Regions from separate parts of the Sphingomonas sp. DC5200-1 genome, predicted to be linked through region 2. Evidence: predicted binding sites of a transcription regulator. Region 2 holds the regulator's gene; the other holds the start of a gene.
The links. Region 2 encodes LexA, which represses DNA repair genes until DNA is damaged. Its sites were predicted from a motif close to GTTCCNCNCTTGTTCT; they were not measured.
Positions count from the first base shown of each region.

Region 1 (5,543 bases), on a different contig from region 2:
CGGGCGGCGCGAGCATCGTCGTCTTGTTCCGCTCGTAGCGCTTGACCTGATAGGGCAGGCCCAGTTCCTCGAGCATCCACAGCACGCGCTGCGACCGGCTGTTTTCGAGATGGTGGACGATGATCATGGCTGTTCCCCTGTTGCGGTCGCGCGCCAGATCCAGGCGGAGGCCGGGAGCGCGACGATGCCGTCGGCTGTATAACGCTGCAATGCCGATTTGAGCCGATCGTCGAGCGATGGATCGGCGGCGTCCTTGAGCGCCGAGGCGAGCGGGCCGATGTGGTGGAAGAAATCGGCAGCATCGGCGACCGGATCGGGGCCGGCCCCGGCGATATAGGCAAAGTCGATGCGGGTGGCGCTGTCGACTGTCCAGCCCGCCTGGGTCAGGATCGCGGCGGTGGCGGTCCGGTCGGCGAACCCGAAGGGTCCGGGGGCGTAGCCTTCGGAGGGCTGTGGGCGGGTGCCGGTGACCTGCTCGATCAGATCGGACGCCCAGACATTGTCGCTGCGGTCGCGGAAGCAGGAGAAGACGAGGCGGGCGCCCGGCGCGGCTGCAGCGTGGAGCGTAGTGAAGGCGGCGACGGGATCGGCGAAGAACATGACGCCGTGGCGCGAGACGATGAGGTCGGCGGGTGGGAGTTGCGGGGCCATCGCAATGGCATCGCCATGATGGAAGGTGACGGTGCCACGGTCGCCGGCGCGGGTGCGCGCCATCCGGATCAGGTCGGCGGACAGGTCCAGGCCGGTCACGGTGGCGTCGGGGCGGGCGTCGGCGAGCGCGAGACTGGTGTTGCCGGCGCCGCAGCCGATGTCGATCGCGCGGAAGGGGCCGGCGGGAGCGGCGCTGCGGATCGCGGCGTCGAGATGCGGGGACAGGTTGGCGAAGGAACGGTCGGTGCGCTGCCATTCGGCGGCCCAGGTGCGGCCGACGCGGCCGGTCCAGTCTGCGGCGGTGGTCATGGGGTGGGTCCGGTTGTGATGGGGTGGGCGCACGTCTGCCCCTTGCTCCGCGTCACCCAGGACGTGTTCCGGGGTCCACCCAGCCGCGGGGGCGAGGCCTGAGCCTCCAACCTTTCCCGTGCCGCACGGTGGACCCCGGAACAAGTCCGGGGTGACGTGGTGAATGCGGATCGGACAGGAACGACACCCGCCACGCCCATCCGGCTGCGTGCAAGGCGTGAGGAGGGATACTGATTACGCCCCCAATCCATTTTCCGCCAAAACGAGCGTGGAAGTGGACGAAGTGGAGGATACGTCATCGTCCGGAGCACCTCCATGCGAAAGGGGCCCGCCGTTGCCGGCGAGCCCCCTCGTAGCATCCGATCGGATGGCGCAGCGATCACAGATCGTCGTCGGCTTCCGGGCCGGCCATCATTTCCTCGGCGACCTTCTCGGTGCGCTGGCGGATCGCCTTTTCGAGGCGGTCGGCCATTTCGGGGTTTTCGCGCAGGTAATTCTTGGCGTTCTCACGCCCCTGCCCGATCCGCACCGAATCATAGGAGAACCAGCTGCCCGACTTTTCGACGAGGCCCGCCTTCACGCCGAGGTCGAGGATCTCGCCGATCTTCGAAATGCCCTCGCCGTACATGATGTCGAATTCGACCTGCTTGAACGGCGGCGCGACCTTGTTCTTCACCACCTTCACGCGCGTGGTGTTGCCGGTGACTTCCTCGCGATCCTTGATCGCGCCGGTGCGGCGGATGTCGAGGCGGACGGAGGCGTAGAATTTCAGCGCGTTGCCGCCCGTCGTGGTTTCCGGGTTGCCGTACATCACGCCGATCTTCATGCGCAGCTGGTTGATGAAGATCACCATGCAGCGCGAGCGGCTGATCGAGCCGGTGAGCTTGCGCAGCGACTGCGACATCAGGCGCGCCTGCAGGCCGACGTGGCTGTCGCCCATCTCGCCCTCGATTTCGGCGCGGGGGACCAGCGCGGCGACCGAATCGACCACCAACACGTCGATCGCGTTCGAGCGGACGAGCGTGTCGGTGATTTCGAGCGCCTGTTCGCCGGTGTCGGGCTGCGACACGATCAGTTCGTCGATGTTGACGCCCAGCTTCTTGGCATAGACGGGATCGAGCGCATGTTCGGCGTCGACGAAGGCAGCGGTGCCGCCGTTCTTCTGCGCTTCGGCGATGACATGCAGCGCGAGCGTCGTCTTGCCCGACGATTCAGGGCCATAGACTTCGATCACGCGGCCGCGCGGCAGGCCGCCGACGCCGAGCGCAATGTCGAGGCCGAGGCTGCCGGTCGAGATCGCCTCGACCTGCATCGTTTCCTTCTGACCGAGCTTCATCGCGCTGCCCTTGCCGAAGGCGCGGTCAATCTGCGCGAGAGCGGCGTCGAGCGCCTTTTGACGATCTGCGTTTGCGGTTGCCATGCCGGTGTCGATCACTTTCAGATTGGCGGCCATCGGGAGGGTTCCTCGCTAGAGCAAGCGCGCGGCATGAGCAACGCGTCTGTTCTGTATGTACGATGTTTGTTCCATAAGAACAAGAGGGGAACTTTGGTTCTGGGCCATAAGGTTGGTGGATATGGTTCGCGCGAAGACGCGAAGACGCGAAGAGGTTTTGCGCGCGGAGGCGCGGAGGACGCGGAGGGGTTGCGCTTGTGCCAGCGGCGGCTTTTCGCAGCCTTTGGCGTCACCCCAGCGGAGGCTTGCGTCTTTCTCGGCGATGGTGGCGCGCTGTAAACATAAGATCCCAGCCTGCGCTGGGATGACGGTTGGAGAGCGGGAGGGATAGCCCTTTTAGGTAAGGGTCGTGGCGAGGGTCCACCAGCCTTTGGCTGCGGCCGCGTCGCGGGCGGTGTCTCGTGCCGCTTCGTCCGCGAACAGGGCGAAGCAGGTGGCGCCGCTGCCGGACATGCGCGCCAGATGGACGCCATCTGCTCCTTCGAGGAGCGACAGGACGTCGGCGATCTCTGGGGCGAGTGCGAGCGCGGCGGGTTGCAGGTCGTTGCGGCCGGCGATGGCGCGGGTGAGGAGGTCGCCCTCCCCGGCGATACCGCCGCGGTCGGTGCCGTCCCAGCGGGCGAAGACCGCGGCGGTGCTGACCGCGACGCCGGGGTTGACGAGCAGCAGCGGCGTGCCGGCGAGGCCGGCGATGGGGATCAGCGCCTCGCCCTTGCCCGTGCCCAGGGTGGTGCGGCCATCAAGGCAGGCGGGCACGTCGGCGCCGAGCGTTTCGGCGAGGACGAACAGGCGCGGGTCCTGCCGGGCGATAGCGTGGAGCCGGGCGAGCGCGCGCAGCGTCGCGGCGGCGTCGGCCGATCCGCCGCCTATCCCTGAGGCGATGGGGAGATGCTTGTCGAGCGTGATCGCGTGATGCCCGGCGATGCCGAACGTCTCGCGGAAGGCGCCGGCGGCCTTTTCCACGAGGTTCGGGCCGGATGCCGTCTCGAGCGCCGCGGCGAACGGGCCGGTGATGGCGAAGCTATCGGTGTCTGCGGGTACGACGGTCACCGTGTCGCCATCGGCCGCGAAGGCGAACAGCGTTTCCAGCTCGTGATAGCCGTCCGGCCGGCGATGGCGGACGTGGAGCGCAAGGTTGATCTTGGCGGGGGCAGCTTCGACGATCATCGGGCGGGCGGGCCTTGTGCAATCCGGGTGGCGAGCGCCGCGGCATCCTGGGCCGGAGCGGTCAACGCCGCGGCGCGCCACGCGTAGCGGGCTTCGTAGCGGCGGCCCAGCGCCCAATAGACGTCGCCGAGATGTTCGGCGATTTCGGCATTCGTCGGCTCCGCCTCGGCGGCGCGCTCGATCAGCGGCAGCGCGCGCGCGGTGTCGCCATTGATGAACAGCGCCCAGCCAAGCGAATCGGCGATCGAGGCATCGTCGGGCTTGGCGGCGTGCGCGCGTTGCAGCATCGCGATCGAGGCGGGAACGTCGACGCGGCGTTCGGCCTGCGCATAGCCGAGGTAGTTGAGCGCGAGCGGCTCGGCGGGCGCGAGCGCCACCGCCTTTTGCAGCGCGGCGCGGGCGGTGGGCCAATCGCCCGCCTGCTCCAGCGCGCCGCCATATTGCAGCCAGGCGTTCCACGCGGCGGGCTGCGCCTCGGCGATGCGGCGATACCAGCGGGCGGCTTCGGCGTTGTTGCCGGCGGTGGTGAGTTGGTCGGCGTAGAGCTGCCAGGCGGCGGGGCCGGCGTCGGCGCGCTCGGCGTCGCGGCGCGCGAGTGCCAGCGCGTCGGCGGTGCGATCGGCGCGGGCGAGGATCGATATGCGCGCCGCGATGGCGGTGGAGGCGAAGGGGCTGGACGCGGGCACGGCGTCGAGCGTCGCCAGCGCCTGATCGGTCGCATCCTCCCCCGCCAGCGCCTGGGCGAGCAGCAGGCGGGCGCGATCGTTGGCGGGCGAGGCGATGAGCGCAGTGCGGGTGAGCGCGATCGACAGCGGCGCGACGTCCTGATCGACGAGGTCGCCGGCGACGCGGGCGAGGAGGCGCGAGACGCCATAAGCGAGCGTCGGCTTGGCGGGGGAACCCTGACGGAGGGCGGCGAGCGCGGGGTCGTCACCGGCGAGCAGCGCGCGCGCTTCGTCGGGATGGCCGGTGCCGAACAGCAATTGCGCGGCAGACAGGCGCAGATCGACGGGCGATCCGGTTTCGCGGAGCGCCTGCACCCCGCGCAGGCCGCCCTGCACGTCGCCCATCGCGATCTGGAGCAAGGCCGCAGTCTCGGCCGCGAGGCGCTGGGCGACGGGCGTGCTGCCGACATTGGCGGCGACGATCGGGCCGCTCGGATTTCCGCCGCGGCTGTAGGCGATCCACGCCCGAAGCGCCGGGACCATCACCGACAGCGGCGTGCGGGCGAGCGCCTGTGTGGCGGCCTCGGCGCCTGCCGCATCGTTGCGCGCGGCGGCGAGCGCGAGGGGGAGCAGCGCGAGGTCGGCAGGGGCGCCGGGCTGATTGCGCAGCACCGCGGCGGCGCGCGTGGCGAGCGGGATATCGCCGGCCGCGAGCGCTTCGCGATACGCCCTTAGCGCCACCGTCGTATCGGTCGGCCGGGCGGCGAGCGCGCGGGCATAGCCGGCGATCGCCGTCGCCACATCACCGTCAGCATCGGCGACGCGGGCCTGCATATAGTCCGCGACCGGATCGGCGCGGCGTGCCGCATCGGCCTGAGCCGGCGCGGCGACCGCGATGCTCAGAACCGATGCGAGGAACAGACGCTTACATATTGGGATAATTGGGGCCTCCACCGCCCTCTGGCACCACCCAGTTGATGTTCTGCGTGGGGTCCTTGATGTCGCACGTCTTGCAGTGGACGCAATTCTGCGCGTTGATGACGAACTTGGGATCGCCCGTCTCCTGCCCGACGATCTCGTAAACGCCGGCCGGGCAATAGCGTTGCGCGGGCTCGTCGTAGAGCGGCAGATCGTATTCGACAGGGACGTTGGGGTCCTTCAGCGTCAAATGGATAGGCTGGTCCTCCTCGTGGTTGGTGTTCGACAGGAACACCGACGACAGGCGGTCGAAGGTCAGGACGCCATCGGGCTTCGGGTAGACCGGAGCCTTCACCAGATCCTTACGCCACAGCGTCTCG
Region 1 is NZ_JAFCVW010000001.1:155,395-160,937, reverse strand. Features, by position in the region: gene ACP7A3_RS00830 (glutathione S-transferase family protein) at 1-127, opposite strand, end outside; gene ACP7A3_RS00825 (class I SAM-dependent methyltransferase) at 124-960, opposite strand; gene recA (recombinase RecA) at 1,340-2,413, opposite strand; gene ACP7A3_RS00815 (4-(cytidine 5'-diphospho)-2-C-methyl-D-erythritol kinase) at 2,750-3,580, opposite strand; gene ACP7A3_RS00810 (tetratricopeptide repeat protein) at 3,577-5,199, opposite strand; gene ACP7A3_RS00805 (electron transfer flavoprotein-ubiquinone oxidoreductase) at 5,171-5,543, opposite strand, start outside.
Region 1: the regulator LexA is predicted to act here: its motif matches at 2,490-2,505, upstream of recA (recombinase RecA).

Region 2 (5,543 bases):
GTGTCGCACCAGCTGATCGGCATCGCCCGCCCCGATTACGCCGGCCTCTATGCCGAGGCGCTGGAACAGCTGGGCACCGCGCGCGCCGCGGTGATTTCGGGCGAAGAGGGCCTAGACGAACTGTCCACCGCCGGTCCCAGCCTCGCGGTGAACGTCGGCAGCGCGGCGCTGCCATCGCGCATCACGCCGGAAGACGCCGGCCTGCCCCGCCACCCGCTCGCCGCCATCCGCGGCGGCGATCCGGCCTATAATGCCGCCGCACTGCGCCGCCTGCTCGATGGAGAGGCGGGCGCGTATCGCGACGCCGTGCTGCTCAATGCGGCGGCGGCGCTTGTCGTCGCCGACCACGCACCCAATCTCACTGCGGGCGCACAGGCCGCCGCCGAAGCGCTCGACGCCGGCCGCGCCGCCGCGCTCCTCGACCGCTGGATCGCCTACCGATGACCATTTTGTCCCGCATTATCGAAACCAAGCGCGCAGAGGTTGCCGCGCGCAAGGCGACGATCAGCCTCGCCGATCTCGACGCGCGCATCGCCGCGGTAACGAAGCCGCGCGGCTTCCGCGCCGCGCTCGACGCCAAATCCGGCCATGCGCTCATTGCCGAAATCAAGAAGGCCAGCCCGTCCAAGGGGCTGATCCGTGCCGATTTCGATCCGCCCGCCCATGCGCGCGCCTATCAGGCGGGTGGCGCGGCCTGCCTGTCGGTGCTCACCGACGAACAATGGTTCCAGGGCAGCGACGACTATCTGATCGCCGCGCGCGCCGCCTGCGACCTGCCCGTGATCCGCAAGGATTTCATGGTCGATCCCTGGCAGGCAACCGAAAGCCGCTCGATCGGCGCCGACGCCATCCTCATCATCGTTGCCGCACTGGACGACAATCAGATGGCGGAGATCGAGGCCTCGGCGCTCGATTGCGGCATGGACGTGCTAGTCGAGGTACATGACGAATCCGAACTGGACCGCGCGCTCCGCCTCAAGTCGCGGCTGATCGGCGTCAACAACCGCAATCTGCACGACTTCTCCGTCGACTTCGCCCGCACCTACGAGTTGGTCGGCAGGGCGCCAAAGGGCTACACCTTCGTTGCGGAAAGCGGCCTCGAAACCCGCGCCGATCTCGATGCGATGGCGGCGCATGGCGTGCGCTGCTTCCTGATCGGCGAGGCGCTGATGCGTGCCGACGACGTCGAGGCCGCGACGCGGGCCTTGGTCGGGTGAGCCGCCTGACCCATCTCGACGCCGACGGCGCCGCGCATATGGTCGATGTCGGCGATAAAGCCGTGACGCAGCGTCGCGCGGTCGCCACCGGCCGCATCGCCATCGCCCCCGACGCCCTGGCCGCGATCCGCGACGGCGCCGCGAAGAAGGGCGACGTGCTCGCCGTTGCCCGCGTCGCCGGGATCATGGCGGCGAAGAAGACCGCGGACCTCATCCCGCTCTGCCACCCCCTGCCGCTGACCCGCGTCACGCTCGATCTGACGCTCGACGATGCCGGCATCACCGCCACCGCGCTGACCGCCACCGACGGCAAGACCGGCGTCGAGATGGAGGCACTGACCGCCGTGTCGGTCGCACTGCTCACCATCTACGACATGGCGAAGGCGATGGACCGCGCGATGACGATCTCGGACATCCGCCTGCTCGAAAAGGCCGGCGGCGCGTCGGGCGACTGGCGCGCCTGACGCCATGGCGCTGCTCCCGATCGACGAAGCCCAGGCGCGGCTGTTCGCGCACGCCCCGCCGGTCGGGACCGAAACCGTGCCGCTGGCCGCCGCCGCGGGCCGCTGGGCGGCGGACGACATCGCCGCCCGCCGCACCCAGCCCGCCACCGACCTCTCGGCGATGGACGGCTATGCGATCCGCTTCGCCGATTTGCCCGGACCGTGGACGCTGATCGGCGAAAGCGCCGCCGGTCGCCCCTTTACCGGCACCGTCGGTCCTGGCGAAACCGCGCGCATCTTCACCGGCGCGGCCATGCCCGACGGCGCCGACACGGTGATGGTGCAGGAAGAGATCGACGCGGACGGCACCGCGATCCACCTGACCGGCGAAGGTCCGGCGACGCTCGGCCGCAACACCCGCCGCCGCGGCCTCGACTTTCACGCCGACGATCGCCTGATCGCGCGAGGCGAGCGGCTGACGCCCGCGCGCATCGCCGTCGCCGCGACCGGGGGTATCGGCTTGATCGCCGTCCACCGCCGGGTGCGCGTCGCTATCTGCGCCACGGGCGACGAGCTGGTCGATCCGGGCACCGGCGGCGACCCGAGCGCGCTGCCCGAATCGAATCGCGCGATGCTGACGGCGATGCTCGCCGACCTGCCGATCGAGCTGATCGACCTCGGCATCCTGCCCGATGATCTCGATCGCCTGCGCGATGCGTTCGCGCGCGTCGACGCCGACCTGCTCGTCACCACCGGCGGCGCGTCCGTGGGCGACCACGACCTCGTGCGCCCGGCGCTGGAGGCAGCGGGCGGCGTCATCGATTTCTGGCGGATCGCGCTGCGGCCGGGCAAGCCGATGATGGCGGGACGGCGCGGCGCGATGCAGGTGCTGGGCCTGCCGGGCAACCCGGTATCGGCCTTCGTCACCGCCCTGCTCTTCGTCAAACCGTTGATCGCGCACCTGTCCGGCGCTGCGAACCCGCTGCCGCGCAGCACGATGGCGATCCTGGGGGAAGACCTGCCCGCCAACGGCCCGCGCACCGATTATCTGCGCGCAGAGCTGCGCGACGGCCGCGCCTATGCCTCGACCATTCAGGACAGTTCGATGCTGCTGACGCTGGCGCGCTCGCATTGCCTGATCGTGCGGCCGGTCGGTGCCCCCGTCGCGCGCGTGGGCGACTCGGCGGAAATCCTCGTCATCGCTTGACGCCCCACGAATTGTTCCCTAGAAGTTCCGCGTCTGTTCTGACGGGGAAGGACCGCTTATGCTCACGCGCAAGCAGCACGAGCTTGTATGCTTCATCAACGACCGGCTCGAGGAGACGGGCATCTCACCGTCGTTCGAGGAGATGAAGGACGCGCTCGACCTCAAGTCCAAGTCCGGCGTCCACCGCCTGATCAGCGCGCTGGAGGAACGCAACTTCATCCGCCGCCTTCCCAACCGTGCGCGCGCGCTGGAAGTGCTGCGCATGCCGGAACGCTCCGAACGCAAGGCGCCTGAAACGCCCGCTCCCGCTGCGCCGCCGAGCGCGCCGGCCGCGGGCAATGTGCGTCCCGCCCCCTCGCCGGCGAACGACGTCGTCGAAATCCCGCTGCACGGCCGGATCGCCGCCGGCGTGCCGATCGAGGCGTTCGAAGGCAGTTCGATGCTCGCCGTCCCCGCGGCGTTGCTCGGCACCGGCGAACATTATGCGCTGGAGGTTTCCGGCGACTCGATGGTCGAGGCTGGTATTCTAGATGGCGACTATGCGCTGATCCGCCGTACCGACATCGCCCGCGATGGCGAGATCGTCGTTGCGTTGATCGAGGATAGCGAGGCGACACTCAAATATTTCCGTCGCGAAGGCGCGATGATCCGCCTCGATCCCGCCAACCGCGCCTATGAGCCGCAGCGCTACGTTCCCTCGCACGTCCGCGTGCAGGGCAAATTGTCGGGTATCCTGCGCCGCTACGACTGACGGGATTCCGGCGTGGTGGCGCGCCGCAAAACACGATCGTTCGTGAGACTTTTGTGACTTTCCAAACGGCGCCTTCTGCCTCCCGTCGAGGGCAGGGCATTCCGGCTTCCCGCTGATTGCGTGCTTGAAAGTCCTTAAATATCGGATGTTTAGACACGGGCATCATTGCGAGCGCAGCGAAGCAATGACGGATTGACCCGAACTCGTGCCGCTACGGGAAGCAGCGCCCCGTCGCAAAGGCTCAGACCGAGACCAGCGCTCGAGCTGAGGTCATCGCGGAGGCATGGCCGTCGGGATATCGTCCGGCCGAGGCGGGGCGACCTTGGCTCCCACCAACCATGGATGCCGATCCCCTGGCTGCGTCACGGTCCGCACACGCCCGCTCGCCAGGGTCAGCATGACCCCGCCGGTACGCCGCAGCACGGGCGCGTCTAGCCGCAGCCAGCGCGGCCGGCACGCCCGCGGCAGCCGCCGGTCGCTCACCACGACGTCCGCCCTCCCGCAGGCCGCGACCACATCCCGCCATGCCAGTTGGTAGCCGCTGCGGGTTGCCAGGACGCGGAACGACTGCCCTCCCCCGTCCCGCAGGACCGCCACGCACGCATCGCGGCTGCACCGGGCCTCCGGCAGATCGTCGAGCAGCCACGGCTCGCCATCGGTCCCGCCATTTTCGGCGAGCATCGCCCGCGTATAGTCCCCGGCGCGGTCGCGCAGCAGCGCCAGCCGGCCACCCAGCCGGATCGCCATATGCCGCCCGTCCCCCGTCACCAGCAGATCGGGTGGCGGGGTCGACGCCGCCCAGGCGGCACCGGCGACGACCGGCAGCACGCCGATCCAGCGCATCCGCGTACTCCACAGCGCCAGCCACAGCCCACCGGCGACCATCGACAGAAACGCCCCCAGCGGCATCGACGACACCACCAGAGACGCGCCCGGCGCATCCGCCACGACATGCGCCAGCCACAGCAGCCCGCGCAGCGCCCCATCGGTCAACCACCACACGGGCCCGCCCAGCCCGACCGTGTCCAGCACCAACGCCCCCGCCTCCAGCGGCATGACGACGAACGTCGTCAGCGGGATGGCGACGATATTGGCCGCAGCCCCATACAGGCCCGCCTTGTGGAAGTGATAGATTGCGATCGGCATCAGCGCCGCCTCCACCACCACGCCCGTCAGCAGCAGCGACCCAAGCCCGCGTAGCAGACGGCGTGCGCGCGCTTCCTCACGCGGCTCGAACCACCCGCGCACCCGCGGATGCTCGTGCAGCGCAACGATCGCCACGATCGCGGCGAACGACAGCTGGAAGCTTGGCCCCACCAGCGCTTCCGGCCGCACCGCGAGCACGACCATCGCGCCGGCCGCAACCAGCCGCAGCGTCATCGCCTCCCGCCCCATCGCCAGCGCCGCCAGCACGAGCAGCGCGGCGACGCACGATCGGATCGTGGGCACCTGGGATCCGGTGAGCAACGTATAGCCGATGGCGGCCAACGCCCCCATCCCCGCCGCGACCAACGGCAACCGGACGCGGATGGCGAGCCATGGCCACAGCGCGAGCAGCCGCAACGTGACGAACATCGTCGCCGCCACCGCCGCGGTGATGTGCAGCCCGCTGACCGACAGCAGATGCGCGAGGCCCGCCCGCCGCATCGCCTCCGCATCGCGCTCGCTGATCGCACCCTCGTCCCCGGTCGCCAGCGCCGCCGCAATGCCGCCCCGGCTCCCCCCCAGCCGATCGGTGATATGCGCGGTCAGGCGTCGCCGCAGGCTGCCCTCCGCCGCGCCGGGCGACACCAGCTCCACCGGCGCGAACCCCCGACCGGTCGCGCCAATCCCGGCAAACCACGCCGCCCGCGCAAAATCATACGCTCCCGGCACTGACGCCGCGGCCGGAGGCATCAACCGCGCCCGCAGCCGGATTCGCGCCG
Region 2 is NZ_JAFCVW010000005.1:403,289-408,831, reverse strand. Features, by position in the region: gene trpD (anthranilate phosphoribosyltransferase) at 1-444, shown strand, start outside; gene trpC (indole-3-glycerol phosphate synthase TrpC) at 441-1,217, shown strand; gene moaC (cyclic pyranopterin monophosphate synthase MoaC) at 1,214-1,681, shown strand; gene ACP7A3_RS13685 (molybdopterin molybdotransferase MoeA) at 1,686-2,867, shown strand; gene lexA (transcriptional repressor LexA) at 2,926-3,618, shown strand; gene ACP7A3_RS13675 (ComEC/Rec2 family competence protein) at 3,889-5,543, opposite strand, start outside.